3 regions of the Neorhizobium sp. BT27B genome follow, and region 1 is predicted to be linked to each of the others. Evidence: predicted binding sites of a transcription regulator. Region 1 holds the regulator's gene; each other region holds the start of a gene.
What was found. Region 1 encodes PhoB, which activates phosphate uptake and scavenging genes when phosphate is short. Its sites were predicted from a motif close to TGTCATNNANCTGTCAT; they were not measured.

Region 1 (9,531 bases):
GCGCATCCATGGTCTTGCCCGCAACAAGGCGGACATGGACCAGATCGTTGAAGCCAGCCTTCAGCGCGCGGGTCTCTGGACCGAAGTCAAGGATCGTCTGCATGAAGGCGGCACCGGCTTGTCCGGTGGTCAGCAGCAGCGTCTGTGCATCGCCCGCGCCGTCGCCGTTTCGCCGGAAGTCATCCTGATGGATGAACCCTGTTCGGCGCTCGATCCGATCGCAACCGCCAAGGTCGAGGAACTGATCCACGAACTGCGCGCCAATTACACGATCGTCATCGTCACGCACTCGATGCAGCAGGCGGCCCGCGTGTCGCAGCGCACCGCCATGTTCCACCTTGGCCAGCTGGTCGAGGAAAACGACACCGACAAGATGTTCACCAATCCCGATGACCAGCGCACGCAGGATTACATCATGGGCCGCTTCGGCTGATCCGGGTCTTTGACCCGAATTGCCTGAACCGCAGACATCAAGGATCAGAAAAATGGTTTCGACCCATATTCTTTCGGCCTACGACGAAGAGCTGAAATATTTGAACCGCCGCATTTCCGAAATGGGCGGCCTGGCTGAGCAGATGTGCGGCGATGCCGTGCGCGCGCTCGTCAATTCCGACACGGCGCTGGCCCAGAAGATCATTTCCGACGACGTCATCCTCGATCACGCCGAGCGCGAGATCCAGGACAAGGCGATCGTCACCATTGCCAAGCGTCAGCCGATGGCGGCCGACCTTCGCGAAATCATCGGCACGCTGCGCATCGCAGCAGACCTTGAGCGCGTCGGCGATCTTGGCAAGAACACTGCCAAGCGCGTCATCGCCGTGCAGGGCACCGGCGTTCCGCGCAAGCTGGCCCGTGGCCTGGAGCATCTCTCGGATCTCGCCCTCGTGCAGCTCAAGGACGTTCTCGACGTGTTTGCCAGCCGCTCGGCTGAAAAGGCGGAAATCATCCGTGCCCGCGACGAGGAAATCGACGCGATGTACACGTCGCTGTTCCGCGAACTCCTGACCTACATGATGGAAGATCCGCGCAACATCACCACCTGCACGCATCTCCTGTTCTGCGCCAAGAACATCGAGCGCATCGGCGACCACGCCACCAACATCGCCGAGACCATCTATTACATCAAGACCGGTGCCCAGCTTGAAGGCGAACGCCCGAAGGACGATACGGCAAACACGGTTGGTGCACTCGTCGAGTGACGGGTGAAACGGAGCAGATAAGACATGCTACCCAAGATCGCGGTCGTTGAAGACGAAGAAGCACTGAGCGTGCTTCTTCGCTACAATCTCGAAGCCGAAGGATATGAGGTCGAAACCGTTTTGCGCGGTGACGAGGCCGAAATCCGACTTCAGGAACGCGTTCCTGACCTTCTCATCCTCGACTGGATGCTGCCGGGCGTTTCCGGCATCGAACTGTGCCGGCGCCTGCGCATGCGGCCGGAGACCGAACGTCTGCCGATCATCATGCTGACGGCACGCGGCGAGGAAAGCGAACGTGTTCGCGGTCTGGCGACGGGCGCAGACGATTATGTCGTAAAACCGTTTTCCACGCCGGAACTGATGGCCCGCGTCAAGGCTATGCTGCGCCGAGCCAAGCCGGAAGTTCTCTCCAGCGTGCTGAAATGCGGTGATATCGAGCTTGATCGCGAGACACACCGTGTTCACCGCAAGAGCCGCGAAGTGCGCCTCGGCCCGACCGAGTTCCGCCTTCTGGAATTCCTTATGGTCTCGCCGGGCCGCGTGTTTTCGCGCTCGCAGCTGCTGGATGGCGTCTGGGGCCATGACATCTATGTGGATGAGCGTACCGTCGACGTGCATGTCGGACGCCTGCGCAAGGCCCTGAACTTTTCCAACATGCAGGATGTCATCCGCACCGTTCGCGGCGCGGGTTATTCGATGGAAGCCTGATCGGTTTCACCTGCTCACAATGAAAATGGCCCGGATGTGTCTCGCATCCGGGCCATTTTTTTATTCTGCTGGTGCCTGCGCCTCGCGCCATTCCGGCAGCGGAAAGATCCGGTCATATGCCATGTTGAAGAGGAAGGCGTAGACCAGGTAGAAGGTCGCGAACGAGATATCCATCACCAGCGCCTGCCAGAGCGTCACGCCCAGATACCAGGCGATGAACGGCAGGAGTGCGACCAGCAGGCCAAACTCGAACAGCACGGTATGGGCCACGCGCAGAGGCATGGTTTTCAGAGTGCTGCCGCGAAACTTCTGCATCAGGTGGTCGAAGCCGAGATTGTAGATGTAGTTCCAGGCCGTCGCGACAGTTGCCGAGACGATGCCGACGACACCGACATGTTCCACCGGAAGATGGAAAACGAAGGACGCGAGCGGAGTGAAAAGCGCAAGCCCGATGATTTCAAAGCTGAGTGCGTGGCGAATACGGTCGCGCGTCGTGCGCATGGTCAACCCCTTGGGTTTTGGCCGGGTCGTCCCGGTGTGTCAGCCCAGTTCGGGGGAGGTCGTCCTCGCGACCCGTAAATAGGTTTTCGGGAGACGATAGGCAAGCCGCCAGATGGCAAAGCTGCTATGCATATAGGCAATTGCCGGATCCGTAGGCGCAAAAAAGCGGGCCAGAAGCCCGCTTTCGATCTCGTCCTCGTGTGGTCTTGCCGGCTTTTACGAAGCGCGGGCAACAGCCTTGTTGCGGCGCTCGTTGACCGGCTGGTAGGCCATGCGGCCGTGGTACTTGCAGTAAGGCGAGTTGTCCGGGGATTCTGCGCCGCAGAAGTGGAAATCGTCCTTCAGCGGATCGCCCATCGGCCACTTGCAGGTGCGCTCTGTCAGTTCCGTCAGCGCCAGCTTACGGTTGATCGGAACGACGATGTTGCCGGCAGGCTTGTAGACGGCGACTTCCTGCGTCGCGTCCATTTCCATCTCTTCGCGCACTGCGTTGGCGCCGGCCGGGCGCTGAACGGTGCGGGTCTGCGGGCGTGCTGCAAAATTGCTCTGCGGGCGCGGTGCGGAAGCCGCGACGCGCTTTGCCGGACGCGCTGCAGCGCTGGTGCTGCCGCCGGCTTTCGCTCGGCCCGGCAGGTTCAGGCGGTGGACTTTGCCAATCACCGCGTTACGGCTTACGCCTCCAAGTTGAGCGGCAATCTGGCTGGCGCTCAAACCTTCGGCCCATAATTTCGTCAGGCGCTCGACGCGCTCGTCAGTCCAGTTCATGCTATCTCTCCGCCGTGAGTGCCGAACGTGGCTTGAATCGGTCACCGCTCCGGCAAATAAATTTGCCGGAAGACACTACATCTATACTTTTGGTGACTAAGTCCGCCGCATGCAGCCTAGTAATTGACGATTAACCTAGTGTGGGGCTGACTCCGTGGCAAGAGTCGGGCGAATCACCGCGAATCGATTTCCGTGTTTTCCCCAACTTGCTGTCCGGGAGAGTCATAATTGTCACAGCTTCCGGGCGAGTAACGGTCGCGCGCAATAAAGCTGTTTTCAGGGCATTGGAAGCTGTTTTGTTGACAGCACACAGCGAAATGCCGATAGTGCCGACGCCGCCTGTCAAGGCGGCATTTTCAATTTTGGCGACACCCGTCGCCACCTGATTTCGATCAGTTTAAAGGAGTGAATGTCGCCATGTCTGAAACCGCGCTTTTCGACACGTTTGCCCGGGCTCCGCTGCGTTTTGAACGCGGCGAAGGCGTTTGGCTTGTGACGGAACGCGGCGAGCGATATCTCGATTTTGGCGCCGGCGTTGCGGTCACCTCCTGCGGTCACGCAAATCCGCATCTGGTCGAGGCGCTGAAGGCTCAGGCGGAAAAGGTCTGGCACCTGTCCAACCTCTATGAAATTCCGGAGCAGGAGCGTCTCGCCCGCCGGTTGACAGAAGCGACTTTCGCGGACAAGGCATTCTTCACCAACTCAGGCGCGGAAGCGCTGGAATGCGCCATCAAGACGGCGCGCCGTTACCACTATTCCAAGGGCCATCCTGAGAAATTCCATATCATCACCTTCGAAGGTGCCTTCCACGGCCGCACGATCGCGACGATCGCTGCCGGTGGTCAGGAAAAATACATGGAAGGTTTTGGTCCCAAGGCTCAAGGGTTCGATCAGGTGCCGTTCGGCGATCTCGACGCGCTCAATGCCGCCATCAATGAAAATACCGGCGCTCTGCTGATCGAGCCGATCCAGGGTGAGGGCGGCGTGCGCCCGGTCACCAAGGAATTCATGCGCGAGCTGCGCCGGATCTGCGACGAAAAGGGCCTGCTGCTGATCCTCGACGAGGTTCAGACCGGCGTCGGCCGTACCGGCAAGCTGTTTGCCCATGAATGGGCGGGCATCACCCCCGACATCATGGCGATCGCAAAGGGCATTGGCGGCGGCTTTCCGTTCGGCGCCTGCCTTGCAACGGCAGAGGCCGCATCCGGCATGAAGCCCGGCATCCACGGCACCACCTATGGCGGCAATCCGCTGGCCATGGCCTGCGGTAATGCCGTGCTCGACATCGTGCTGGCCGAGGGTTTCCTTGAAAACGTCCGCGATGTCGCGCTCGTCTTCCGTCAGGGTCTTGCGGCTTTGAAGGATCGCTTCCCGGAAGTGATCGAGGATATTCGCGGCGAAGGGCTTCTGCTCGGCATCAAGGCCAAGGTTCCTGTCGGCGATCTCGTCGTCGGCATGCGCAACGAACACATGCTGGCTGTGCCGGCTGGCGACAACGTCGTCCGTCTGTTGCCGCCGCTTGTCGTCACCGCGGAGGAAGCCCGCGAAGGCCTGGCCCGCATCGAACGGGCCGCGGAAGCACTTACCGCTGAACAGTTGAAAAAATCCGCCTGAGGGGCAGGGAAGAGGGCGCCATTGAAGGTTCCCTCTTTATAGGGAATTTAAAATGGCATCTCCCAAGCATTTTCTCGACCTTTCCGAAGTTTCGGCAAAGGATCTGCGCTCCATTCTCGACGACGCCAAGGTCCGCAAGCAGGCCACCAAGGCCGGCACCGCGGACAAGCCGCTGGCCGGCAAGATGCTGGCGATGATTTTCGAAAAGCCGTCGACCCGCACCCGCGTTTCCTTCGATGTCGGCATGCGCCAGCTCGGCGGCGAGACACTGTTCCTGTCGGGCACGGAAATGCAGCTCGGCCGCGCCGAAACCATCGGCGATACGGCAAAGGTTCTGTCGCGTTACGTCGATGCGATCATGATCCGCACCACCGATCACAGGCGCCTCATCGAGCTTGCCGAACACGCCACCGTGCCGGTCATCAACGCGCTGACCGACGACACCCATCCCTGCCAGATCATGGCCGACCTGATGACCTTCGAGGAACATCGCGGCTCCGTCGAGGGCAAGACCTTTGCCTGGACGGGTGACGGCAACAACGTGCTGCATTCCTTCGTCGAAGGTGCTGCCCGTTTCGGTTACACGATGAACATGGCCGTGCCCATGGGCTCCGAGCCGCACGACAAGTTCATGAACTGGGCGCGCAACAATGGCGGCGAGGTGAAACTCTACCACGATGCCGAGCAGGCGGTTGCCGGCGTCGACATGGTCGTCACCGATACCTGGGTTTCCATGAACCAGGAGCACAAGGCGCGCGGCCACAACATCTTCCAGCCCTATCAGGTCAATGACGCGCTGATGAAGCGCGCCAAGGACGATGCGCTGTTCATGCATTGCCTGCCGGCCCACCGCGGTGAGGAAGTCACCGATGCCGTTATCGACGGTCCGCAGTCGGTCGTTTTCGACGAGGCGGAAAACCGCTTGCACGCGCAGAAATCGATCCTTGCATGGTGCTTTGGCGCCGTCTGAGGCGTCTCTTTCAAGGCGGGAAGCCATGGCTTGATTTTCGCCATGGCCGACACCACTTCTTGGACTTCAAACGGGCCGGGCGGCATGATCGCACCGGCCTTTCAACATATATCGGCGTCGTCTTTTGACCCAGTCAGCGGTTCCGCTCGGCGGGTGCATATGTCAGATTGATCCTAAAGATCGGCGCAGAAGGAGCGGAAAATGGCAGAAGCAACCGTTGAACTGAACGATCTCAGTCTTGCCGGCGATGATCATGTCGTGCCCTTCCAGGTCGAAGGTCTGGATGTGCGCGGCCGTGCCGTCCAGCTGGGGCCGCTGTTGAAGACCATTCTCGGTCGTCACGATTATCCGACACCGGTTGCCCGCCTGCTGGCCGAAGCCATCGTGCTCACCGCGCTGATCGGCACGTCGCTGAAGTTCGACGGCAAGTTCACCGTGCAGACCAAGGGTGATGGCCCGGTCGATCTTCTGGTCGCCGATTTTTCGACGCCAGATTCCTTGCGCGCCTATGCCCGTTATGACGAGGAAGCGCTTGCCGCGGCCGTCGAGGCGGGGCGTACTGCGCCGCAGGAACTGCTGGGCGAGGGCATTCTGGCCTTCACCATCGATCAGGGTCACGGCATGCAGCCCTATCAGGGCATCGTGCCGCTCGATGGCTCGACGCTCGAAGAGATCGCCAGCGTCTATTTCCGCCAGTCGGAACAGATCCCGACGCGGGTGCGCCTTGGCGTTGCCGAACTGTTCGACCGTGACGAGGACGGCAAGCCGCGCCACAACTGGCGTGCCGGTGGCATTGTCGTGCAGTTCCTGCCGCAGGCGCCCGAGCGCATGCGCCAGCCCGACCTGCATGGTGGCGATGGAGACGAGCGCGAAGAGGAGCATTCCTCCGACGATGCATGGGCGGAAGCCCGCATGCTGGTGGAGACGGTGCACACCGATGAACTGACCGATCCGCAGGTCGGCATCGAACGGCTACTCTATCGCCTGTTCCATGAGCGTGGCGTGCGCATCTACGAACAGCAGGCCGTATTCGATCGCTGCAGCTGCTCGCGCGACAAGATCAAGGGTGTGCTGTCGGGCTTTTCCGCGGAAGAGATCTCGGCGAGCCAGGAAAACGGCGAGATCGCCGTCACCTGCGAGTTCTGCTCGACCACCTATCGATACGACGTGGCCGAGTTCGCCTCCGCCTGATCGGTTCTGGCATCAAAACGCAAAAGGCCGGCAGCGATGCCGGCCTTTTGCGCATGTGCTGGAAAAACGCGTCAGTTCAGAATGCGCAACTGCCCCGGCGAATCCAGCGAAAACGCCGGGATGTCGACGATCATCGTTTCGCCGTCGTCAGTTTCCATCTGGTAATGGCCGAACATCATGCCGGACGGCGTGTCCAGCGGGCAGCCGGATGAATATTCATAACTGTCGCCGGGCTGCAGGTGTGGCTGTTCGCCAACCACGCCAAGTCCTTCGACTTCATCGACCAGTCCGTTTTCGTCGGTAATGTGCCAATAGCGCTGAACCAGTCGCACCGGCTTGGAAGAATGGTTCGAAATAACGATACGATATCCCCAGACATAGCGGCTCTCATCCGGATCGGATTGCTCCTCCAGATAATAGGGTTCCACTTCGACTTCGATATCTTTCGTTCGTGCACTATACATGCCCGATACACCTCACACTGATGCTATCGGTATTATATAGAGTGTGTCTCACGTCAAGAAATCCCGGCAGCAAAGGGCTTTTGCGACCGGGATTCTGCATATTAGGGATAACTACCATGGTAAATGGCAGTCTATCCCTTAAAATATGATATTTACGCGGAAATTCCCGCCAGGGCCTGCGCGAAATCTTCGAGCAGGTCGTTGGCATCCTCGATGCCGGCCGAGAACCGTACCGTGCCCGGCGAAATGCCGAGTTCGGCGCGCGCCTCGTCCGTCAGGTTCTTGTGCGTCGTCGTTGCCGGGTGGGTGATGATCGAGCGGGTATCGCCGAGATTGTTGGAAATCGTCACCACGTCCAGCGCGTTCTGCAGCTTGAAGGCCGCTTCCTTGCCGCCCTTCAGCTCGAAGCACACCAGCGTCGAGCCGCCGGTCATCTGCTTGGCGATGATATCGGCCTGCGGATGGTCCTTGCGGCCCGGATAGATGACCTTGGCGACCTTGTCGCTGTCCGCCAGAAAATCGGCGATACGGCCGGCATTTTCCGTCTGCGCCTTGACGCGGATCGGCAGTGTCTCGAGACCCTTGATCAGCGTCCAGGCGGTGAACGGCGACATGGCCGGACCGGTGTGACGATAATAATCCTGCAGATGCTCGGTCACCCATTCGCGGTCAGACAGGATGACGCCGGCAAGGCTGCGGCCCTGACCGTCGATATGCTTGGTGGCGGAATAGACGACCACATGCGCGCCGAGTTCCAGCGGCTTCTGGAAAAGCGGCGTCGCGAACACGTTGTCGACGACGACGCGGGCATTGACCTGGTTGGCAAGCTTGGCCACGCCGGCGATGTCGATGATCTCCAGCGTCGGGTTGGTCGGGCTTTCGAGGAAGAACACCTTGGTGTTCGGCTGGATGGCCTTTTCCCAGTTGGCAAGGTCACGGCCGTCGATCAGCGTGCATTCGATGCCGTAGCGCGGTGCCAGCGTCTCCACCACCCAGCGGCACGAACCGAACAGGGCGCGGGCGGCAACGATATGATCGCCGGCTTTCAGCTGGCAAAGCAGTGCTGCGGTGATGGCGGCCATGCCGGATGCCGTTGCGCGGGCTTCCTCGGCGCCTTCCAGTGCGCACATGCGCTTTTCAAACATGTCGTTGGTGGGGCTGCCGTAACGGGCATAGATGAAGCCGTCATCTTCACCCTTGAAGCGCGCTTCGGCGGCTTCTGAACTGTCGTAGGTGAAGCCCTGTGTCAGATAGATCGCTTCGGACATCTCGCCATATTGCGAGCGCAGCGTTCCGCCATGCACGAGTGTCGTTGCAGGGCGCCAATTCTTGTTCGGAGTTTTGCTCATGTACTGACCACCTTCGTGATACAAAAAAACCGGCCGCAAAAGCAGACCGGTTTTCAACCCGGTCTTTTTAGCCACTTGTTTAACGTGGCTGCAAGCCGACCGGCCAAATCACCACGGGATAAAACTGGCATAATCCCGCTGTGCGCTTGCGTCAATGGTCGTGATTTGGTTTTGTCCGCCATTCGACACAGGGACTTTTTGAGATGATCAGGACGACAGGAATTCTGGCCGACCGCGCGATTGCGGCGCTGTTCGAGACGGGGCGTCTTTCCTCCGAGCGGCCGCTTGACGATGATCAGATTCAGCCGGCCAGCCTGGACCTGCGTCTTGGCACCAAGGCTTTTCGCGTTCGCGCCTCCTTCATGCCGGGGCCAAACAGCCTCGTCTCCGACAAGCTCGACCGGCTGAAGCTGCATGTCGTTGATCTGTCCGAGGGGGCGGTGCTGGAAACCGGCTGTGTCTATATCGTGCCGCTGATGGAAAGCCTCGATCTTCCCGCCGATATGTCGGCCTCGGCCAACCCCAAAAGCTCGACCGGCCGCCTCGACATTTTCACCCGTGTCATCACCAATTATGCGCAGGAATTCGACAAGATCCCGGCCGGTTATTCCGGCCCGCTCTATCTCGAAATCTCGCCGCGCACCTTTCCGATCGTCGTGCGCCAGGGCTCGCGGCTGTCGCAGATCCGCTTCCGCATCGGCAATGCGCTGCTGGGTGAGCCGGAACTGGCAAAGCTGCATGAAGCCGAAACTCTGGTCGCCTCCGACCTG
Region 2 (9,531 bases), on a different contig from region 1:
ACGTCGCCCTTCTGGAGCATCAGCATCTGCGAGGACGGATCGACAACGTGGCGGATGATGACACGCTTCAGGTTGCCCTTGTAAGGACCGTGTTCGTTCAGCGTCAGCGCGATGCTTTCCGAAGCCTTCCAGGCCTGCAGCTTGAACGGGCCGGAACCGGCGCTGTTCTTCTGCAACCAGGCATTGCCGAGGTCGCCGTTCACTTCGTTTTCGAGAACGGTCTTCTTTTCGACGATGGCGCCGATGTTCGCCGACAGGCAGAACAGCAGGAAGGAGATCGCGGTGGGTGTTTCGGTCGTCAGCGTGACGGTCTTTGCGTCCTTGGCGACGATGCGGGCTTCAACATTGTCAGCCGTGAAGCCGAACTGGTTGATGATGAAGGCCGGGCTCTTGTTCATCTTGATGGCGCGCTGCAGCGAGAACGCAACGTCGTCGGCCGTGACGGCAGCGCCGGAGGCGAACTTGGCATCGGCCAGCTTGAAGGTGAAAACCTTGTTGTCGGCATCGGCTTCCCAGGAAGCGGCAATGACCGGGGTCACGGTGTCGGGGTTGTCGCTGTTGGCGCGTACCAGCTTCTGGTACATGTTGCTGATCATCTCGCCGCCGACGGCCTCAAAACCCTCATGCGGGTCAAGGCTGGTCATGTTGTCGAGCTGCTGTGCAACGACCAGAATATCCTTCGGCGTGGCCGCAAAAGCGGTTTCGGCCAGTTCGAGATAGGACAGGAACGGGACGGCTGCGCCGCCGATCAGAAAGTTGCGTCTTGATACCATTGCTATATTCCCCTTGATAAGCCGGCCCCTGGGATTTGAGGGGCAGGCAAGATTTTGCCGCAATTTTCGGCGGTCTTAACAGTGCGTTTAAAAACCGACCAATTCCATTTTTCGCATAGGTTATGCGCGGTTTGCATTTGCGACCGCGCCACCACCTACTTACGGATAACCGAAACCTCAATGCTCCGGCGGGACACTTCAGAAAATGTTGAACAATTTTCTTCCGATCTTCGATGGCCATAATGACGTGCTGCTTCGCCTGCGACGCGACGGCGGCGCTGATCCGGTAAAGCGTTTTCTCGAGGGAGAAGATGTCGGGCATATCGACTTGCCGCGCGCCAAGGCCGGCGGTCTGGCCGGTGGCCTCTGCGCTATCTACGTTCCTTCGCCAAGCATGACGAAGGACGCGAACGGTGATTACCCGACGCCGACGCAGCCGGATGCCATCAATGAAACGCTGGCGATGGCGCGGTTGTTGTTCGATATCGAGGCACGGTCGCAAGGTGGTGTGACGGTGTGCCGCACGGCCGATGATATCCGCCGCTCGATCGAAACCGGCAGCTTTGCCGCGGTCTTCCACATCGAGGGCGCGGAAGCGGTGGCCGCCGATCTTGATGCGCTTTACGTGCTGCATCAGGCAGGCCTGCGCACACTCGGCCCGGTCTGGAGCCGCCCGAACGTCTTTGCCTATGGTGTGCCGTTCCGTTACCCGTCGACGCCGGATATCGGCCCGGGCCTCACTGAGGCTGGCCGCGATCTCATCCGCGCCTGCAACGAGCTGAAAATCATGGTTGACCTGTCGCACATGAACGAGGCCGGCTTCTGGGAAATTGCCAAGCTTTCGAATGCGCCGCTGGTCGCCTCGCATTCCAACGTGCATGCGCTGTGCAACCACAGCCGCAACCTGACCGACCGCCAGCTCGACGCCATCCGCGATACGGACGGTCTCGTCGGCATCAATTTTGGCGTTCTGTTCTTGCGTGACGACGGCATTAAGGATGCCAATACCAGTCTCGACCTGCTGGTGCGCCATGTCGCCTATATTGCCGAGCGGATCGGCATCGACCGCGTGGCGCTCGGTTCCGACTTCGACGGCACTACGATCCCGAACGAAATCAAGGATGCAGCCGGACTGCCGCGTCTGGTCGAGGCGCTGCGCAAACATGGCTTCAACGACGCGGAATTGAAGAAGATCGGCCACGAGAACTGGATTTCCGTTCTCGAACGCACTTGGGCCTGAGAAGGTTCAGTCCACGTCCGGCTTGAACGAAAGCTCGAACCGGTCCGCGAGAAAGCGCGTGCGCACGCTCTGGACCGGTTTGTCCTCCATATCGACATCGACGGCATTGCTGATCAACACGATGGCGTCGGCTGCGCATTGCAGCAGTTCGGCGTCATGGGGTGACACGCGCTCGGCGGTGATGCGGGTTTCGCGGCGGCGGTAATCGCTGACGCCCGATTTTTGCAATGCCTGCGTGATCGAGCCGGTTTCCGCGTAAGCCGAAATGATGTCTGGAAAACGCTCCACCGAAAACAGCGAGGTGGAGCGCGACATCGGCATGCCATCCACCACGGCCAGCCGCTCCAGCCGGTGCAAAGGCGCGCCGACCGAGATATTCAGCAATGCCGCCTGCCGCGCATCGGCGGCCACACGCTCTGCGCCGATCAGCCGGCCTGACGGCTCGATCGACTGTTTCATCATGTTTTCGCGAAAACGCACGCGCTCGCCGATCGGATAGATGACGCGTGGCGGCTGGGCGTTGACAAATGTGCCGCGACCGCGCTCGGCGCGCAGCAATCCCTCGGTCGAGAGAGCCGCAATGGCGCGGCGCACCGTATGGCGGTTGACGCCATGACGTTCGGCAAGCTCGACCTCGGGCGGAAGCTGCTGTGCGATCACGCCGGAAGCGATGTCGGCGCGGATGGCGTCGGCGACGCGGCGCCAGCGGGAAATGCCGTCATCGAGGGCGTGCATGAGGGTAGTCCTTAAAAAATGCGAAATGTCATCAAGCTGTCACTGGTCAGGCTCTATAACCTCGATTAGATTAGTTGTCTACACAAATAGACAAATAGGTGCGACATGACAGCAGAAACAGCGAATGCGCGGAGAAAGCGGGCCCTGGATGCGATGGCGTCCATGCCGGCCAGTTTGCTCCATGAACTTTACAATCAGAATACAGCCGGCGCGCCCGGCGCCATTGCGGTTCGTGGTCCGGAAATCGGCGCCATCATGCTGCGCGGCCGGATCGGCGGCGGTGGTGCGCCGTTCAATCTCGGCGAGGCCAGCGTGACACGCGCCACGGTGCGGCTGGAGAGCGGTGAACTCGGCCATTCGATCGTGCTCGGTCGTGATGCCGACAAGGCGCGTATGGTCGCCCATCTCGATGCGCTGCGCCAGCTGCCGGACTGGGTGGCCCGCGTGGAAAAATCGATTGTCGAGCCGGCGCTGCAGCATGCCCGCGATCAGGCCGCAATTCAGGCTGAAGAGACGGAAGCGACGCGTGTCGACTTCTTCACCATGGTGCGGGGAGAAGACTGATGAGTGTTTCGATCAATGCGCGTTCGGAAGGCCATGTCTTTGAAGGTGGCTTTGCCAATCCGGTGATGGATAGTCAGGCCGTATTTCGTCGTGTGATGAATGCGCTGGCGCAGCCGGGCACCATTGCCGATCTCGCCGGCTTCGTTACCCCGCCGGCACCAATGTCGCAGGCAGCAGCCGCCATCCTGCTGACGCTTGCCGATTACGATACGCCCGTCTGGTTCGAAAAGCCGGAAAACAATGACGACGCCATCGGCTGGATGTCGTTTCACACCGGTGCGCCGCGCACGGCCGATGTTCTTCGCGCCGGTTTTGCCGTGCTGGAAAAGGCAAGTCCCGTTTCAGCATGGGCATCCTTCCCGATCGGCACCAGCGATTACCCGGATCGTTCCGCCACGCTGCTTCTGCCGGTCGAAAGCCTTGTCGGCGGTCAGCCTCTGACACTCACCGGCCCCGGCATCGAAACGCAAACGGTGATCGCACCTAGCGGCCTGCCGGAGGGATTTGTCGCCGTCATGGCGGAAAACCGCGCCGCTTATCCGCTCGGGCTGGATGTCGTGCTGGTTTGCGGCGGTGAGGCGATCGCGCTCCCCCGCACGACGCGGATCGAGGAGTTCTGACATGTATGTAGCCGTAAAAGGCGGGGAAGCCGCCATTGCCAATGCCCACCGTCTGCTGGCCGATCGTCGTCGTGGTGATCGTGATGTACCGGCGCTGACGCTGGAGCAGATTACCGGCCAACTGGCGCTCGCCGTCGATCGTGTCATGGCCGAAGGTTCGCTCTACGATCCAGATCTCGCCGCCATGGCCGTGCGCCAGTCGCGTGGCGACATGATCGAGGCGATCTTTCTGCTGCGTGCCTACCGCACCACGCTGGCGCGTTTCGGAAATTCGCGGCCGATCGATACCGCGAAGATGCGCATCGAACGCCGTGTCTCCGCCACCTATAAGGATATTCCGGGTGGCCAGCTTCTGGGGCCGACCTTCGATTACACCCACCGCCTGATCGATCCGGCCATGGCTGGAGACGCGCCGGTCGATGAACCGCTGCGCCGTGCCCGCGAGGATGAGCGCCGCGCACCTCGGGTGACCGACATTCTCAACGATGAAGGCCTGATCGAGCGCGATGTTCTGTCCGACGAAGAGCCGGGTGACCTTACCCGCGATCCGACCGCTTTTCCGGCCGATCGCGATGTGCGCCTTCAGGCTCTGGCGCGTGGCGACGAGGGTTTTCTCCTCTCGCTCGGGTATTCGACGCAGCGCGGTTACGGCCGCACCCATCCGTTTGTCGGTGAAATCCGCATCGGTCTGGTCGATGTCGAGATCGATGTGCCGGAACTCGGTTTTGCCGTCTCGCTCGGCAGCGTTCGGGTGACCGAATGCCAGATGGTGTCGCAGTTCACCGGCGGCAGCGAAGAGGGCGCAAAGTTCACCCGTGGTTACGGTCTGGTTTTCGGCCAGTCCGAACGCAAGGCGATGGCCATGAGCCTCGTTGACCGCGCCCTGCGCGCCGACGAATTCGATGAACAGCGGCTGGCGCCGGCGCAGGATGAGGAATTCGTGCTCGCCCATTGCGACAACGTGCAGGCGACAGGTTTCGTCGAACACCTGAAACTGCCGCATTACGTCGACTTCCAGGCCGAACTCGACCTGTTGCGCACGTTGAACACGGCCAAGGCCACTAACGACGAGATGAGGGAGGCCGCGGAATGACCCTTCCAGAGTACAATTTCGCCTATCTGGACGAACAGACAAAGCGGATGATCCGCCGCGCGATCCTGAAAGGCATCGCCATCCCCGGTTATCAGGTGCCGTTCGCCTCGCGCGAAATGCCGATGCCATATGGCTGGGGCACCGGCGGTGTGCAGGTGACGGCGGCGATCCTCGGGCCCGACGATGTACTGAAGGTTATCGATCAGGGCGCCGACGACACCACCAATGCAGTTTCCATCCGCGCCTTTTTCGCCAAGACTGCCAATGTGGCGACGACGACGAAAACAGCCGACGCAACGGTCATCCAGACGCGACACCGTATCCCGGAAGCGCCGCTCTCCGCCGGTCAGGTCATCGTCTATCAGGTGCCGATCCCGGAACCCCTACGTTTCCTCGAGCCGCGCGAGACCGAAACCCGTGTCATGCACGGGCTGGAGGAATACGGCCTCATCCATGTAAAACTCTACGAGGATATTGCCCAGCACGGTCATATCGCCACCACCTATGCCTATCCGGTCAAGGTCGAGGATCGGTATGTCATGGACCCATCGCCGATCCCGAAATTCGACAATCCAAAGATGAACGGTTCGCCGGCCTTGCAGTTGTTCGGTGCCGGTCGCGAAAAGCGCATTTACGCGCTGCCGCCCTTCACCCATGTCGTCAGCCTCGATTTCGAGGATCACCCGTTTCAGGTGCAGAAATTCAAGCAGCCCTGCGCGCTCTGTAACGCCACCGGCGTCTATCTCGACGAAGTGGTGACCGATGATCGCGGCGGCCGCATGTATGTCTGCTCCGATACCGACCATTGCGAAACGCGCCGTCAAGACGGCCATCACGGGACGGGCCTGCCGATTGCGGGCCAAGAGACCGTCAAGGAGGACGCGGCATGACCTCTCCCATCCTTTCCGTCCGAGACCTTGAGCGCCGTTACGGCGATTTCATCGGCTGCACGGATATCTCCTTCGATGTCTGGCCGGGCGAAGTGGTCGCTATCGTCGGTGAATCCGGCTCCGGCAAGACGACGCTGCTCAACTGCATTTCCGGTCGGCTGGAGCGTTCCAGCGGCAGCATCCAATACCATATGCGCGACGGTCGGTTTCCTGATTTGGCCGACCTGTCGGAAGCCGAGCGGCGCTTTCTGATGCGTACCGACTGGGGTTTTGTGCACCAGAACCCCGCCGATGGTCTTCGCATGCGGGTTTCCGCCGGTGCCAATGTCGGCGAACGCCTGATGGCGATCGGTGATCGCCATTATGGCGAGATCCGCGATACCGCCACCGAATGGCTCGGCCGCGTGGAAATCGCCGGTGACCGTATCGATGACAAGCCTGTCGCCTTTTCCGGCGGCATGCGTCAGCGCCTGCAGATCGCCCGCAATCTCGTCACCCGCCCGCGCCTGATCTTCATGGACGAGCCGACCGGTGGTCTGGACGTCTCGGTGCAGGCGCGTGTGCTCGATCTTTTGCGTGGTCTCGTCAGCGATCTCGGGCTTGCGGTGGTGATCGTCACCCACGATCTGGCAGTCGCCCGCCTTCTGTCGCAGCGGATGATCGTCATGAAGAATGGGCGCATCGTCGAAACCGGTCTCACCGACCGCGTGCTCGATGATCCGCATCATCCCTATACCCAGCTTCTCGTCGCCTCGATCCTGGAGTCGTGATCATGACCGTTGTAATCCAAGAGACAGGCAACGCGCTTCTTTCAGTGCGGCAGGTGGCAAAGTCCTTCACCATGCATCTGCGTGACGGCGTCATCCTGCCGGTCGTCAATGATGTGAATTTCGAACTGTTTGCCGGCGAATGTGTCGTGCTCGGCGGACCGTCGGGCGTCGGCAAGTCGTCGATCCTGCGTATGGTCTACGGCAATTACGCCATCGACAGCGGCGAAATCCTGATCCGCGACAGGACATCGGGCGAGGCTCGTGATCTCGGTGCCGGTGATCCGCGTCTTGTGCTCGATCTGCGGCGAGATTGCATCGGCTACGTCAGCCAGTTTTTGCGCGCAGTCCCCCGTGTCTCGGCGCTCGATATCGTCGCCGAACCGCTGGTGTCGCGTGGTGTCGACCGGGCTGTTGCTGCCGAAAAGGCAGCTGGCCTGCTCAACCGCCTGCATCTGCCGGAAGCGCTGTTCGACCTGCCACCCGCCACCTTCTCCGGTGGCGAAAAACAGCGCGTCAACATCGCTCGTGGTTTCATCACCGATCACCCGATCCTGCTGCTCGACGAGCCGACGGCGTCGCTCGATGCCGCCAATCGTGACGTGGTCATTTCGATGATCCAGGAAAAACTGGATGCCGGCACTGCCATCCTCGGCATCTTTCACGATCAACCGGTGCGTGATGCGGTGGCGACTCGCACCATCGATGTCTCCGCCTTCTCCGCACGAAAGGCCGCGTGATGCAAAAGCAGCTTTCCGCCACCGTTCCCTTTGTTGATCCGACCGCCGTCGTGACTGACAGCAAGCTCGGTCGTTACACTGAAGTGGCGGCCGGCTCGATCGTCACCGAAACCACAATGGGCGATTATTCCTATGTCAGGGAAAATTGCATGGTGTGGTGCGCGGAGATCGGCAAGTTCGTCAACATTGCCGCTGCCGTCCGCCTCAATGCCACCAATCACCCGACTGAACGCGCAACACTGCACCACTTCACCTACCGTGCCGGCGATTATTTCGACGGCGCCGAAAACGAGGCGGACTTCTTTGCAGCCCGCCGCGCGAAGCGCGTGATCATCGGCCATGATGTCTGGATCGGCCACGGCGTGACCGTGCTGCCCGGCGTGAAGGTCGGCAATGGTGCGGTGATCGGGGCAGGGGCCGTCGTCAGCCGGGATGTGGCGCCCTACACCATCGTCGGTGGCGTGCCGGCCAAGCTGATCCGCGAGCGTTTTTCCGCCGGTATCGGCGCGCGCATGGATGCACTTGCATGGTGGGATTGGCCTCACGAACAGTTGTTCGAAGCATTGCAGGATTTTCGTGACCTGTCTGCAGAAGACTTCCTGGGGAAATACGGCGTCTGACACAGAAGTTTCACGCAAATGTCGCCGAAACATCACCAAAACATCGTCAGAGTTTCTTGAAACCCGAACCGTTCAGGGGAAGAAAATGACAGCCATTACCGTCTCTAATCTGTCGAAGACTTTTGGACGCAACCGCGCCCTCGACAAGGTGAGCCTCACCGTCGAGCCCGGCGAGATGGTGGCCCTGATCGGCGCGTCGGGCTCCGGCAAGAGCACGTTGATCCGCCACATTGCCGGCCTCGAAACCGCCGATATCAAGGGTGGCCGTATCGATGTGCTGGGCGATCTGTGTCAGGACGGCGGGCGCATCAACCCGCGGCTGAAGCGCGGCCGCGTCTCGGTCATCTTCCAGCAGTTCAATCTGGTCGGCCGTCTGTCGGTGATGACCAATGTGCTGATCGGCCATCTGGGCCGCACGCCGCGCTGGCGCGGTACACTCGGTCTCTTCAATCGCGACGAAAAGCAGGTGGCGCACCGTGCTCTGGAGCGTGTCGGTATTCCGCAGGTGTTTGCCCAGCGGTCCTCGACGCTCTCGGGCGGCCAGCAGCAGCGCGCAGCGATTGCCCGCACGCTGGTGCAGGAAGCGGAAATTCTGATCGCCGACGAACCGATCTCGGCGCTGGACCCATCCTCTGCCCGCCGCGTCATGGACGTCCTGTCCAGCATCAATTCCGAAGACGGCATCACCGTCGTCGTGTCGCTGCATCAGGTGGAATATGCGCGCCGTTATTGCCCGCGCACCATCGCCATGCGTGACGGCGCGATCGTCTATGACGGACCGTCGACTGCGCTTTCCAACGAATTCCTGGCCGAACTTTACGGTGCGGCCTCGGAAGAACTGGTCCTGCCGGATGCCCCGGCCGGTCAAGCTGCTCCCAGCGTTGCCGCGGAGCGAGAACGTCCACGGGCCGAGCTGGAGCTCGCCTGATCACTCTTTGAAAACTCGGAGAAATACGATGAACGCTCTACTGAAAAGCATGGCGACGATGTCCGTCGTCTTCACCATGAGCTCCGCAGCCTTTGCGGCAGACACGATCAATTTTGGCATCATCTCGACCGAATCCCAGCAGAACCTGAAGACCAGCTGGCAGCCGCTGCTCGACGACATGAAGGAAAAGACCGGCCTCGACGTCAAGCCGTTCTTCGCCTCCGATTACGCCGGCATCATCGAAGGCATGCGCTTCAACAAGGTGCAGATGGCCTGGTACGGCAACAAGTCGGCGATGGAAGCCGTCGATCGCGCCGATGGCGAAGTATTCGTGCAGAGCGTCGCCGCCACCGGCGAGCCGGGCTACTGGTCCGTTGTCATCGTTCCGAAGGACAGCCCGATCCAGAACATCGATCAGGTCCTGAAATGCGACCAGTCGATCAACTTTGGCCTCGGTGACCCGAACTCCACCTCCGGCTTCCTCGTTCCGATGACCTTCGTGTTCTCCAAGAACAATATCGAGCCGAAGAAGTGCTTCAAGAACGTCACCAATGCCAACCA
Region 3 (9,531 bases), 170 kb from region 1:
AAGATATTTCATATGCTGGCGGATGTTGGCGCGCGAGGTGCGCAGAACCTTGCTGTCCGGTGCGCCGCCGCCCTGTGCTGCCGTCATCTGCAGCTTGTAGGCACGTTCGCGCGTCAAGGGCAGCGTCACATCGCGTTCCATTTTCAGCAGGAACCATTCCGTCAGCCGGCGGATTTCGGCCCGCTGAAAGGGATCTTCCGCCAGAAGCCGGCGTTCGCGCTTCAACACGCCATGGGTTTCGTCGAGGAATTCGAGCAGCACGTTGGGGCCGCTCAACACCCGCATATTGTCGTCGACATAGACGGGAAGCGTGCCGGCCGGGTTGAGGGCCAGGAATTCCCGGCGCTTTTCCCAGGTCTGCTCTTCCACGAGATCGGTCTGAAAGCCGTATTCGGCCAGGATGAGCCGCACGAACCGGGAGGCCGAAGACATGGGGTGATGATAGAGCGTGGGCATCGATACTCGATTGTTGGTACTGCAATTATCAGCGGAAGTCGGAGATGACCTCCAAGTCCCGAATGTGGCTGACATAAGGCGATGCAGCCTAATTACCAGACCAAACGGCCAGAACGACAATTCTCGCCATTTTAAGTTAATTTTTCTAACAAATGATCAAGAAAACGGATGCGCCGTTAACGCCCGGAATCTAAGGGCAAAAGAAAAGGGTGAGCGGCATGCCACTCACCCTCAATCTTCAAAAATGGTCTTGTCGGCTCAGCGAGCAATCGAACCCGTGCTGCAGGGGTCGACGCCGTATGCCGGAGCGCAGGAACCCTTGTTGGCAGCAACCGTGCCGGGCGCCAGGAACGAGCCTGCGAGAATGATCAGTGCCGCACACGCAAAAAACAGTGCGATGGACTTGCCCATGGAATTTGGCCTTTCGGAGGAAGGTACGTCTGTCACGGTGGGAATGTCTTTCCTGAAATCCTGTGCCCGCGGTTTATTGGCCGGATTTCAAAGATACAATAGGGAATTCTACTGAATCTGCGGTTAACGCGACGCTATTTCACAATGCGATTTTTGTGTCACACTGTCCCACATCACAAATGTGTAAAGCGCGGGCATTCTTTTCCCGCGCTCATTATTTGGCCGTATTTTTAGAAGTCTCAGGCGGCCTTGCCGGTATTCGTGAACTGACCTTGCGGGCGATAGTGCACGACATAATGCTGCAGCACGTTGGTCAGAAGTGTCGGCTGGATGCCGAGGCCGGAAAGCGTACGATCTTCCTTCGCAGCGTTGTCGGAAACCACGGTGTCGGTCCTCAGCAGTGTCACCTGGTCCGACGTCAGCGGCGGAGTGATCAACGGAACCGACTGCGCGATCTTGCCGATCAGCGAAGCGATGCCGAAGGGCAGAGAAACAAAACTGCGCTTGCGACAGGTCACGCGCAAAATGGTCTCAAGACAGTTGCGGAAGGTCATGACTTCCGGGCCGCCGAGTTCATATGTGGTGCCGGTTGCCACCTTGCCATCGACCGAGCGGGCCACGGCTTCCGCGACATCACCGACGAAAACCGGCTGGAATCTGGTCTTGCCGCCGCCGATCAGCGGCAGGAAGGGAAGGTTACGGGCCATGGCGGCAAATTTGTTGAAGAAATTGTCTTCCTTGCCGAACACGATCGAAGGGCGAAGGATGACCGCATCCGGCAGGGCGGCCAGAATGGCCTGTTCACCGCGGCCCTTGGAACGGGCGTAGGAGGAGGCGGATTTCACATCGGCGCCGATCGCGGAAATATGGGTCAGCTTGGCGCCGGCCGCAGCGGTTGCTTCAGCGATCGCCTTGGCGCCAAGATCCTGCACGGCATCGAACTTGTTCTTGCCGCTCTCGAACAGGATGCCGACGCAGTTGACCACATGCGAAGCACCGGCAACGGCGCGATCGACCGATTGGCGGTTGCGCAGGTTGGCCTGCATCAGTGCGATCTGGCCGGGATAACCGTCGGGACGCAGGAAACCGGCAAGATCAGGCCGGCGAACAGCGACGCGAATGCGGTAGCCGCGCTTGGCCAAAGCCCGCACCACATATCGTCCGACAAACCCAGAACCTCCAAAGACGGTAACGAGCGGCGGAAGATTGGACACGGTCATGGCATGCTCCGGGAATGGGCCTGTGGCGGGTTGTCGCACTCTCTTAGCCGAAACGCGACGATACGTGAAGTGGTTGCGTGGCAATGACGAGCGCAATGTCCGCCACGAAAGAGACGATGCATATAGGATGAGGCTGCGCCTTGATCCTGAACAAAAGCGCCGCTGCGGTGCGCGGCAAAAACCGTTCGGTCAGACGCCTTCGACGACCAGCATGTCGGCATCGGCCACTTCCTGGCGGATTTTGGCAGCGGCCTGGTATTCCGGCGAATTGTAGCAGTCGATGGCCGCCTGAACGGACGGGAACTCGATCACCACATTGCGGCTGCGCGCCTCGCCCTCCAGATGGCTGACAGGGCCGCCGCGGGCCAGGAAATTCGCGCCAAAACGCTCAAAGGCCGGCTTGGCCGTCGCCACATAATCCTTGTAGCGCTCGGCATCGCGCACATCGACGCGCGCAATCCAATATCCTTTTGGCATGTTTTCTCCTCCCCGGTTCGACGCTCAGGCGTCGTTTGCAGGCCACAGTGCCTGTCGCATCTCTTCCAGAATGGCGTCCGCCGCCTGTTTCGGCTCAGCCGCCTTGACGATCGGGCGGGCGACCACGAGATGGGTCGAACCGGCCTTCAGCGCATCGTAGGGTGTGACGACACGTTTCTGGTCGCCGGCGTCAGTGCCTTTGGGGCGAATACCGGGCGTGACGATCGCCATGCCGGAATCGCCGAGTATGTCGCGAACAACAGAGGATTCTTCCGCCGAGCAGACGATGCCGCCCATGCCGGCTTCGCGCGCCTGTGTTGCGCGAATGCGCACCAGTTCTTCCGGCGAGTGGGCATAACCGGCTTCCGTCAGGTCGGCCGCATCCATCGAGGTCAGCACCGTCACGCCGAGAAGGCAGAGGTTGGAGCCCTTCGCGGCTTCCACGGCGGCGCGCATCGCCTTCGGATAGGCATGCAGCGTCAGCATGGTCATGCCCATGCCGGCAATCGCCTCGACGCCCTTCGCCACCGTGTTGTCGATGTCGAGCAGCTTCATGTCGAGGAAGACTTTTTTACCGTCTTTTGCCAGATCGCGCGCCAGTTCCAGGCCGCCGATAAAGGCCAGCTGGTGGCCGATCTTGTAGAAGGAAACGCTGTCGCCGAGTGTGGCAACCATGGCTTCGGCTTCTGCAATGGTGGGAATATCCAGGCCTACGATCAGTCGGTCACGTGCGCTCATGGTTCAAACTCCCTGCCAGATATCGATAGGGGTCCAGTCGCATGAGATGGCGCGGTTCGCAAGATCAAAGCAGAAGAGATTGCCGCCGCCAGCAGGTTGATCGCCATCGCGGGAAATCGGCTTTCCGGCCAGATGGCATTTCAGAAGCGTCCCGACGCCGCCATGGCCAACGAAGGCGATCGGCATGTCGGGATTGTGGTCGGACAGAATACGCTCCACCGCCGAGACGATCCGCGACTGCGCGTCGATGGCGCGTTCCCATCCTTCAAAACTGTCGTGCGGATGGGAAAAGAACCAGTCGGCCGCCTTTTCGAATTCCGGCGGGCTCAAAAATCCGGTCGCCGAGCGGTCGTTTTCATGGCTGTCCGGCGCGATCATGATCGGGATGTCATTGGCGGCCGCCAGTATCTCGGCCGTCTCGATCGCCTTGGTCTCGTCGCTGGAAACGATCCGCCCCAGCTGTTTCGCCCAGCCGGAGAGTGCGGCCTGTTGCGCGCGTGCCCGCCCGATATCGGAAAGGCCCCAAAGCGGCACCGGCGCGGCCGGATCGATCCGCACCTGCGGGTGGGTGATATAAAGACCGCGGCTCACGACCGTCAGCCGCGGGTATAGACCCACAACTGCGCCGGCGGGATATTGCGTACGACAAAATCGTAATGCTTGATCTTGTAACGATCAGGCTTGGCGATCACCGGCGAGATCGGACCATAGGTGATCTGCATGAATGGGCGTCCGGCGGGCATGCGGTCGAGCGCGCTTTCCAGAAGCGCGATGCGGCGCTCCATCGGGAAGCTCAAAAGCGGAATGGCGGAGATCACGCTGTCGAAAATCACGCCGCTCTTGTCGCCAAGCGTCTTGTCGAGATCGAAAGCGTCGCCGTTGACGAAATGGACGCCCGGATAGGCTTTGACGAGGTTCTGGTAGAAGTCGGTGGAATATTCGATCGAGACCAGATTGTCCGGCGCGACGCCGCGCTCAAGAATGGCCTTGGTGATGACACCGGTGCCGGGACCGAGTTCGAGAACCGGCAGGCCGGAAGCCGGATTGATGACGCTGGCCATGCGTTTGGCGGTAATGGACGAGGTCGGGCAGATTGCGCCGACGCTTTTCGGGCCATCCATCCAGCCCTTGAAGAAACGGATCTCCTCGTCAAACTTGCGGCCGAGCCGTTCCTTCAAACGTAGTTCCATCCGTCCGTCTCCTGGTTATTTGGCAGCGTTTTATGTGGGCGCAAATGTCGCCAAAACAAGGCAAAATGTCGCTCATGGAAAATACGATAAAAAAAGGCGGTCATCGCTGACCGCCCTGATCAATCCTAGACGCGCATCGGCATCAGAACATAGAGCGCATCGTCTCCCGCAGTATCGCGAACCAGCGTCGGAGAGCCGGCATCAGCCAGCATGAAGATCGCATCCTCACCCGAAAGCTGGGCGGTGATGTCCAGCAAGTACTTGGCGTTGAAACCGATTTCCATCGGATCGTTCTCGTAGGCGACAGCCACTTCTTCCGTCGCGCTGCCCGAATCCGGGTTGTTGACGGTCAGCGTCAGTTGGCCTTCGGTCAGCGCCAGCTTTACGGCACGGCCACGCTCGGACGAGATGGTCGAAACGCGGTCGACGGCGCGTGTAAAGCTCTGGCAATCGACGCGCATTTCCTTGTCGTTGCCGGTCGGGATGACGCGCTGGTAATCCGGGAACGTGCCGTCGATCAGCTTTGACGTCATGATGATCTCGCCGATCGTCAGGCGGATCTTTGCGTCCGACAGTTCGACGGTCACGACGACTTCCGGGTTGTCGACCAGCTTCTGCAGTTCACCGACCGTCTTGCGCGGGATGATGATGCCCGGCATGCCTTCCGAACCGGACGGTGCTTCCACGTCGGCGCGGGCCAGACGGTGACCGTCGGTGGCGACGGCGCGCAGCTTCAGCGCACCACCGGCTTCGATCGTGTGGAAGAAGATGCCGTTCAGGTAATACCGGGTCTCTTCGGTCGAGATCGCAAACTGGGTGCGCTCGATCAGCATTTTCAGATCAGTCGCCTTCAGCTTGAACGTATGGCTGAACGTGCCGGCGGTGAGGTCCGGGAAATCCGATTCCGGCAGGCACTGCAGCGAGAACTTTGAACGACCGGACTGCACGGTCATGGAGCCGCCATCCGGCGTGGTCGCCAGCATCACTTCCGAACCATCCGGCAGCTTGCGGACGATTTCATAGAGAAGATGGGCCGGAACCGTGGTGGCGCCTGCCTGCTCGACCATGGCCGGAACGCCCTCGGTGATTTCGAGATCGAGGTCGGTTGCCTTCAGTTCGAGGTTGGCGCCGGAAGCGCGCATCAGAACGTTCGACAGGATCGGGATCGTATTCCGGCGCTCGACCACGCGGTGAACGTGGTTCAGCGACTTCAGAAGGTTGGATCGCTCAAGAGTAATACGCATGGACGCTATCGCTTTCGACCGTGCCGGACCGGAGACCGGACCGTATGTTATTGTCGTCCGCCGGTGAGGCGGATGGATGTGGACGGGCAAAATGGCAGACATTTGCTCGCAAACGCAAGAGGGTGAAGGCACCTGCCATACCAATTCGGTCCTGCGCTCCGACAATGCGCACAGAAAAGCGCCGACCCCGAGGCCTTGCTGTGGCTTGCCGAACAGCGGAGCCTCGCCCATAAAGGCGGCCAATGCATGAAAAAGAGAGAATACCAGTGACGGAAGAGACGAAGACGCCCATGCTCGGTTACCGGGTCGCAAACACGTTTGTGCCGGCCCGGCCGCTGGAGCCTGCGCTCTATCTGGTCGCAACCCCGATCGGCAATCTTGGCGATATCACGCTGCGGGCACTGGAAACGCTTGCCGGTGCCGATGTTCTGGCCTGCGAGGACACGCGTGTCACCCGCGTGCTGCTCGACCGTTTCGGTATCGTCAACAAGCCCTATGCCTATCACGAGCACAATGCCGATGAGGTCGGGCCAAAACTGCTGGCGGCGCTGGAAGGCGGCAAGTCGGTGGCACTGGTCTCGGATGCCGGCACGCCTCTGGTGTCGGATCCCGGTTACCGTCTCGGCCAGCTGGCGATTACTGCCGGCTTTCGCGTTGTGCCCATTCCGGGCGCCTCGGCGCCGCTTGCAGCTCTGGTCGGTTCCGGCCAGCCCTCGGATGCGTTTCTGTTTGCCGGTTTCCTGCCGGTCAAGGAAAAGGGACGCCGCGACCGTCTCGCGGAATTGTCCAAGATCCCGTCGACGCTGATCTTTTTCGAAAGCCCGCACCGCATTGCCGCAACGCTCACCTCGGCGGCGGATGTGCTGGGCCGGGAGCGCGAAGCCTGCGTCTGCCGCGAACTCACCAAGACGTTTGAGGAGTTTCGACGTGGCACGCTCGGTGAACTGGCGGATTACTATAATGAGGATGGGCGCACGGTGAAGGGCGAGATCGTCCTTGTTGTCGGCCCGCCGGATTATGATGACGTGCCGGGTGCGGTCGAGGTGGATGTGCTTTTGCGCGAGCTTGCCAGCACCATGCAGACCTCGAAGGCGGCAGCCGAGGCGGCTCGTCTTACCGGCCTGTCTAAAAAGGATCTGTATCAGCGCCTTATTGCCCTGAAGGGAGAGGATGAGCCCGGCCAGCCAGAAAGCTGATCGACGGGAAAGTCGCCGTCGCGCCGAACGCCGGGGCCATTGGTCCGAATATCTGGCGGCGGTCTTTCTGTTGCTGAAGGGCTACCGCATCCTCAGCCTGCGCTACAAAGCAAAGAGCGGCGAGATCGATATCATCGTCCGCAAACGTGATCTGGTTGCCTTTGTCGAGGTCAAGGCGCGGCGGGCGGAAGGGCTTGCGATCGATGCCGTTGGCTACGAAACGCAGAAACGCATCCGTGCCGCTTCCGACCAATGGCTGTCACGCAGGCGTGATGCGCATCTCCTGACGCTTCGATATGATGTCGTCGCGGTGCTGCCGGGCCGTTTTCCCAAGCATTTTCAGGACGCTTTCTGAAGGAATTGCAATGCTGTGCAAAGAGCTTAAGGCCTTGTAATCGTTCTGTCATAAATTCGTAGCTTTACCGTCACACAAGGGCACTATCCCTCCCTCACCATTAACTGGCGGAGAGGGGTCTACTCCCATGATGAAGAAGCTTGTTCTGACTGCTGCCGCAGTCGCGCTGTCTGCAACCACGTCGTTGGCTGCGACCGAAGTCACCTGGTGGCACGCCATGGGTGGCGAGCTTGGCAAGAAGCTCGAGGAAGTTGCTCAGAAGTTCAACGAAAGCCAGAGCGAATACAAGGTCGTTCCGGTCTTCAAGGGTACCTATCCGGAAACCCTGACGGCTGCCATCGCCGCTTTCCGCGCCGGTCAGCAGCCTGCCATCGTGCAGGTCTTCGAAGTCGGTACGGGCACCATGATGGCCGCCAAGGGCGCCGTCTACCCGGTCTATCAGGTCATGAAGGACGCCGGTGAGCCTTGGGATACCAAGGGCTTCCTCGCTCCGGTTACCGGTTATTATTCGGACGCCAGCGGCAACATCCTGTCGATGCCGTTCAATTCGTCGACGCCGATCATGTATTACAACAAGGACGTCTTCAAGAAGGCTGGCCTTGATCCGGAAGTCGCGCCGAAGACCTGGGCTGAACTTGCCACCATGGGCAAGAAGATCGTCGACAGTGGCGCTGCCACCTGCGGCTTCACGCTGAGCTATGCTGCCACCTGGGTTGGTCTCGAAAACTACTCTGCCATTCAGGACCTGCCTTTCGGCACCCTGCAGAACGGTTTTGGCGGCACCAAGACCGAATTCACCTTCAACGGCCCGAACCAGGCCAAGTTCTGGGACGGCCTGAAGAAGGCTCAGGACGACAAGGTCTTCAAGTACGGTGGTCCGGGCGGCGCGGCTGAATCGGCTCCGATGTTCTATTCGCAGCAATGCGCCGTCTATATGGGTTCGTCCGCTTCGCGCGCCGGCGTCATCAACAACGCCAAGGGCTTCCAGGTCGGCTTCGCGCCGATGCCTTACGACGATACCGTCACCAAGGAGCCGAAGAACTCGATCATCGGCGGCGCCACCCTGTGGACGCTGAACGGCCAGAAGGACAAGAACGTCTACAAGGGCGTTGCCAAGTTCTTTACCTACCTGTCGAAGCCGGAAGTCCAGGCCGACTGGCACCAGTTCACCGGTTACCTGCCGATCACCAACGCTGCTTACGAACTCGGCCAGTCCCAGGGCTACTACGCCAAGAACCCGGGTTCCGACATCGCCATCAAGCAGATCATGCGCGGCACGCCGTCCGACAACTCCAAGGGTGTTCGTTTCGGCAACCTGACGCAGATCCGCGATCTGGTCGACCAGCAGTTCGAAGCTGTCCTGTCCGGCAAGAAGACCGGCCAGCAGGCTCTCGATGAAGCAGCCAAGCAGGGCAATGCCATCCTGCGCGAATTCGAAGCTGCAAACTCGAACTAAGCTTCGTCCAACGTCACGAAACCCTCCCCGCCAGCGGGGAGGGTCTTTTATTGGGGCCTGTTTTCGGGCCTGTCTTGATCGGGATCGTCATGCAGACAAAGCGCACTGTCTTCCAGGCTCGGCTGCTGCCCTACGCGCTGCTCGCGCCGCAGCTCATCATCACATTGATCTTCTTCGTCTGGCCGGCCCTGCAGGCCGTTCGACAGTCATTCATGCGTGAAGATCCGTTCGGCCTCAGCGAAAAATTCGTCTGGTTTCAGAATTACACGCGCCTGATCGGCGATGCTTCTTACCTCAATTCGCTCAGCGTCACTTTCGTGTTCGCTGCCGGCGTCACCGCCGTGTCGATGACCGTGTCGCTGCTGTTTGCCGTCTGCGTCAATCGCGCCATCAAGTCGGGCCGTTTCTACACGACCATGCTGGTCTGGCCTTATGCGCTGGCGCCGGCTGCCTCCGGTCTTCTCTGGTGGTTCATGTTCAACCCCAGCGTCGGCCTCATTCCCTATGTGCTGAACATGGTCGGTTATGACTGGAACCATCGCCTGCACGAGGGCGATGCCATGATCCTGATCATCATCGCCGCGTCCTGGAAGCAGATTTCCTACAATTTCCTGTTCTTTGTTGCCGGCCTGCAGTCCGTGCCGCATTCTTTGACGGAAGCGGCCGCGATCGATGGTGCCGGCCCGGTCAAGCGTTTCTGGACGGTGGTTTTCCCGCTTTTGTCGCCGACCGCCTTCTTCCTGGCCGTCATCAACATCACCTATGCGATGTTCGATACGCTGCCGATC

Region 2: a site for PhoB is predicted at 2,775-2,791, ahead of phnF (phosphonate metabolism transcriptional regulator PhnF). Genes of this name have one in related genera too.
Region 3: a site for PhoB is predicted at 7,323-7,339, ahead of ugpB (sn-glycerol-3-phosphate ABC transporter substrate-binding protein UgpB). Genes of this name have one in related genera too.

What each region holds. Positions count from the first base shown of each region.
Region 1 covers NZ_JBCIYT010000006.1:397,953-407,483, forward strand. The annotation lists gene pstB (phosphate ABC transporter ATP-binding protein PstB) at 1-433, shown strand, start outside; gene phoU (phosphate signaling complex protein PhoU) at 486-1,199, shown strand; gene phoB (phosphate regulon transcriptional regulator PhoB) at 1,224-1,907, shown strand; gene AAIH70_RS18675 (PACE efflux transporter) at 1,968-2,408, opposite strand; gene AAIH70_RS18680 (GcrA family cell cycle regulator) at 2,625-3,173, opposite strand; gene AAIH70_RS18685 (aspartate aminotransferase family protein) at 3,591-4,787, shown strand; gene argF (ornithine carbamoyltransferase) at 4,840-5,757, shown strand; gene AAIH70_RS18695 (Hsp33 family molecular chaperone) at 5,959-6,948, shown strand; gene apaG (Co2+/Mg2+ efflux protein ApaG) at 7,020-7,412, opposite strand; gene AAIH70_RS18705 (O-succinylhomoserine sulfhydrylase) at 7,565-8,761, opposite strand; SAM riboswitch at 8,808-8,886, opposite strand; gene AAIH70_RS18710 (2'-deoxycytidine 5'-triphosphate deaminase) at 8,965-9,531, shown strand, end outside.
Region 2 covers NZ_JBCIYT010000004.1:83,113-92,643, reverse strand. The annotation lists gene AAIH70_RS12225 (ABC transporter substrate-binding protein) at 1-773, opposite strand, end outside; gene AAIH70_RS12220 (dipeptidase) at 979-2,013, shown strand; gene phnF (phosphonate metabolism transcriptional regulator PhnF) at 2,020-2,748, opposite strand; gene phnG (phosphonate C-P lyase system protein PhnG) at 2,911-3,312, shown strand; gene phnH (phosphonate C-P lyase system protein PhnH) at 3,312-3,932, shown strand; gene AAIH70_RS12200 (carbon-phosphorus lyase complex subunit PhnI) at 3,934-5,025, shown strand; gene AAIH70_RS12195 (alpha-D-ribose 1-methylphosphonate 5-phosphate C-P-lyase PhnJ) at 5,022-5,915, shown strand; gene phnK (phosphonate C-P lyase system protein PhnK) at 5,912-6,685, shown strand; gene phnL (phosphonate C-P lyase system protein PhnL) at 6,688-7,422, shown strand; gene AAIH70_RS12180 (DapH/DapD/GlmU-related protein) at 7,422-8,042, shown strand; gene phnC (phosphonate ABC transporter ATP-binding protein) at 8,128-8,970, shown strand; gene phnD (phosphonate ABC transporter substrate-binding protein) at 8,999-9,531, shown strand, end outside.
Region 3 covers NZ_JBCIYT010000006.1:232,883-242,413, forward strand. The annotation lists gene AAIH70_RS17840 (glutathione S-transferase family protein) at 1-456, opposite strand, end outside; gene AAIH70_RS17845 (hypothetical protein) at 715-867, opposite strand; gene AAIH70_RS17850 (complex I NDUFA9 subunit family protein) at 1,107-2,087, opposite strand; gene AAIH70_RS17855 (DUF1330 domain-containing protein) at 2,277-2,564, opposite strand; gene pyrF (orotidine-5'-phosphate decarboxylase) at 2,589-3,302, opposite strand; gene AAIH70_RS17865 (histidine phosphatase family protein) at 3,306-3,893, opposite strand; gene pmtA (phospholipid N-methyltransferase PmtA) at 3,899-4,492, opposite strand; gene dnaN (DNA polymerase III subunit beta) at 4,618-5,736, opposite strand; gene rsmI (16S rRNA (cytidine(1402)-2'-O)-methyltransferase) at 6,027-6,932, shown strand; gene AAIH70_RS17885 (YraN family protein) at 6,907-7,287, shown strand; gene ugpB (sn-glycerol-3-phosphate ABC transporter substrate-binding protein UgpB) at 7,415-8,743, shown strand; gene ugpA (sn-glycerol-3-phosphate ABC transporter permease UgpA) at 8,833-9,531, shown strand, end outside.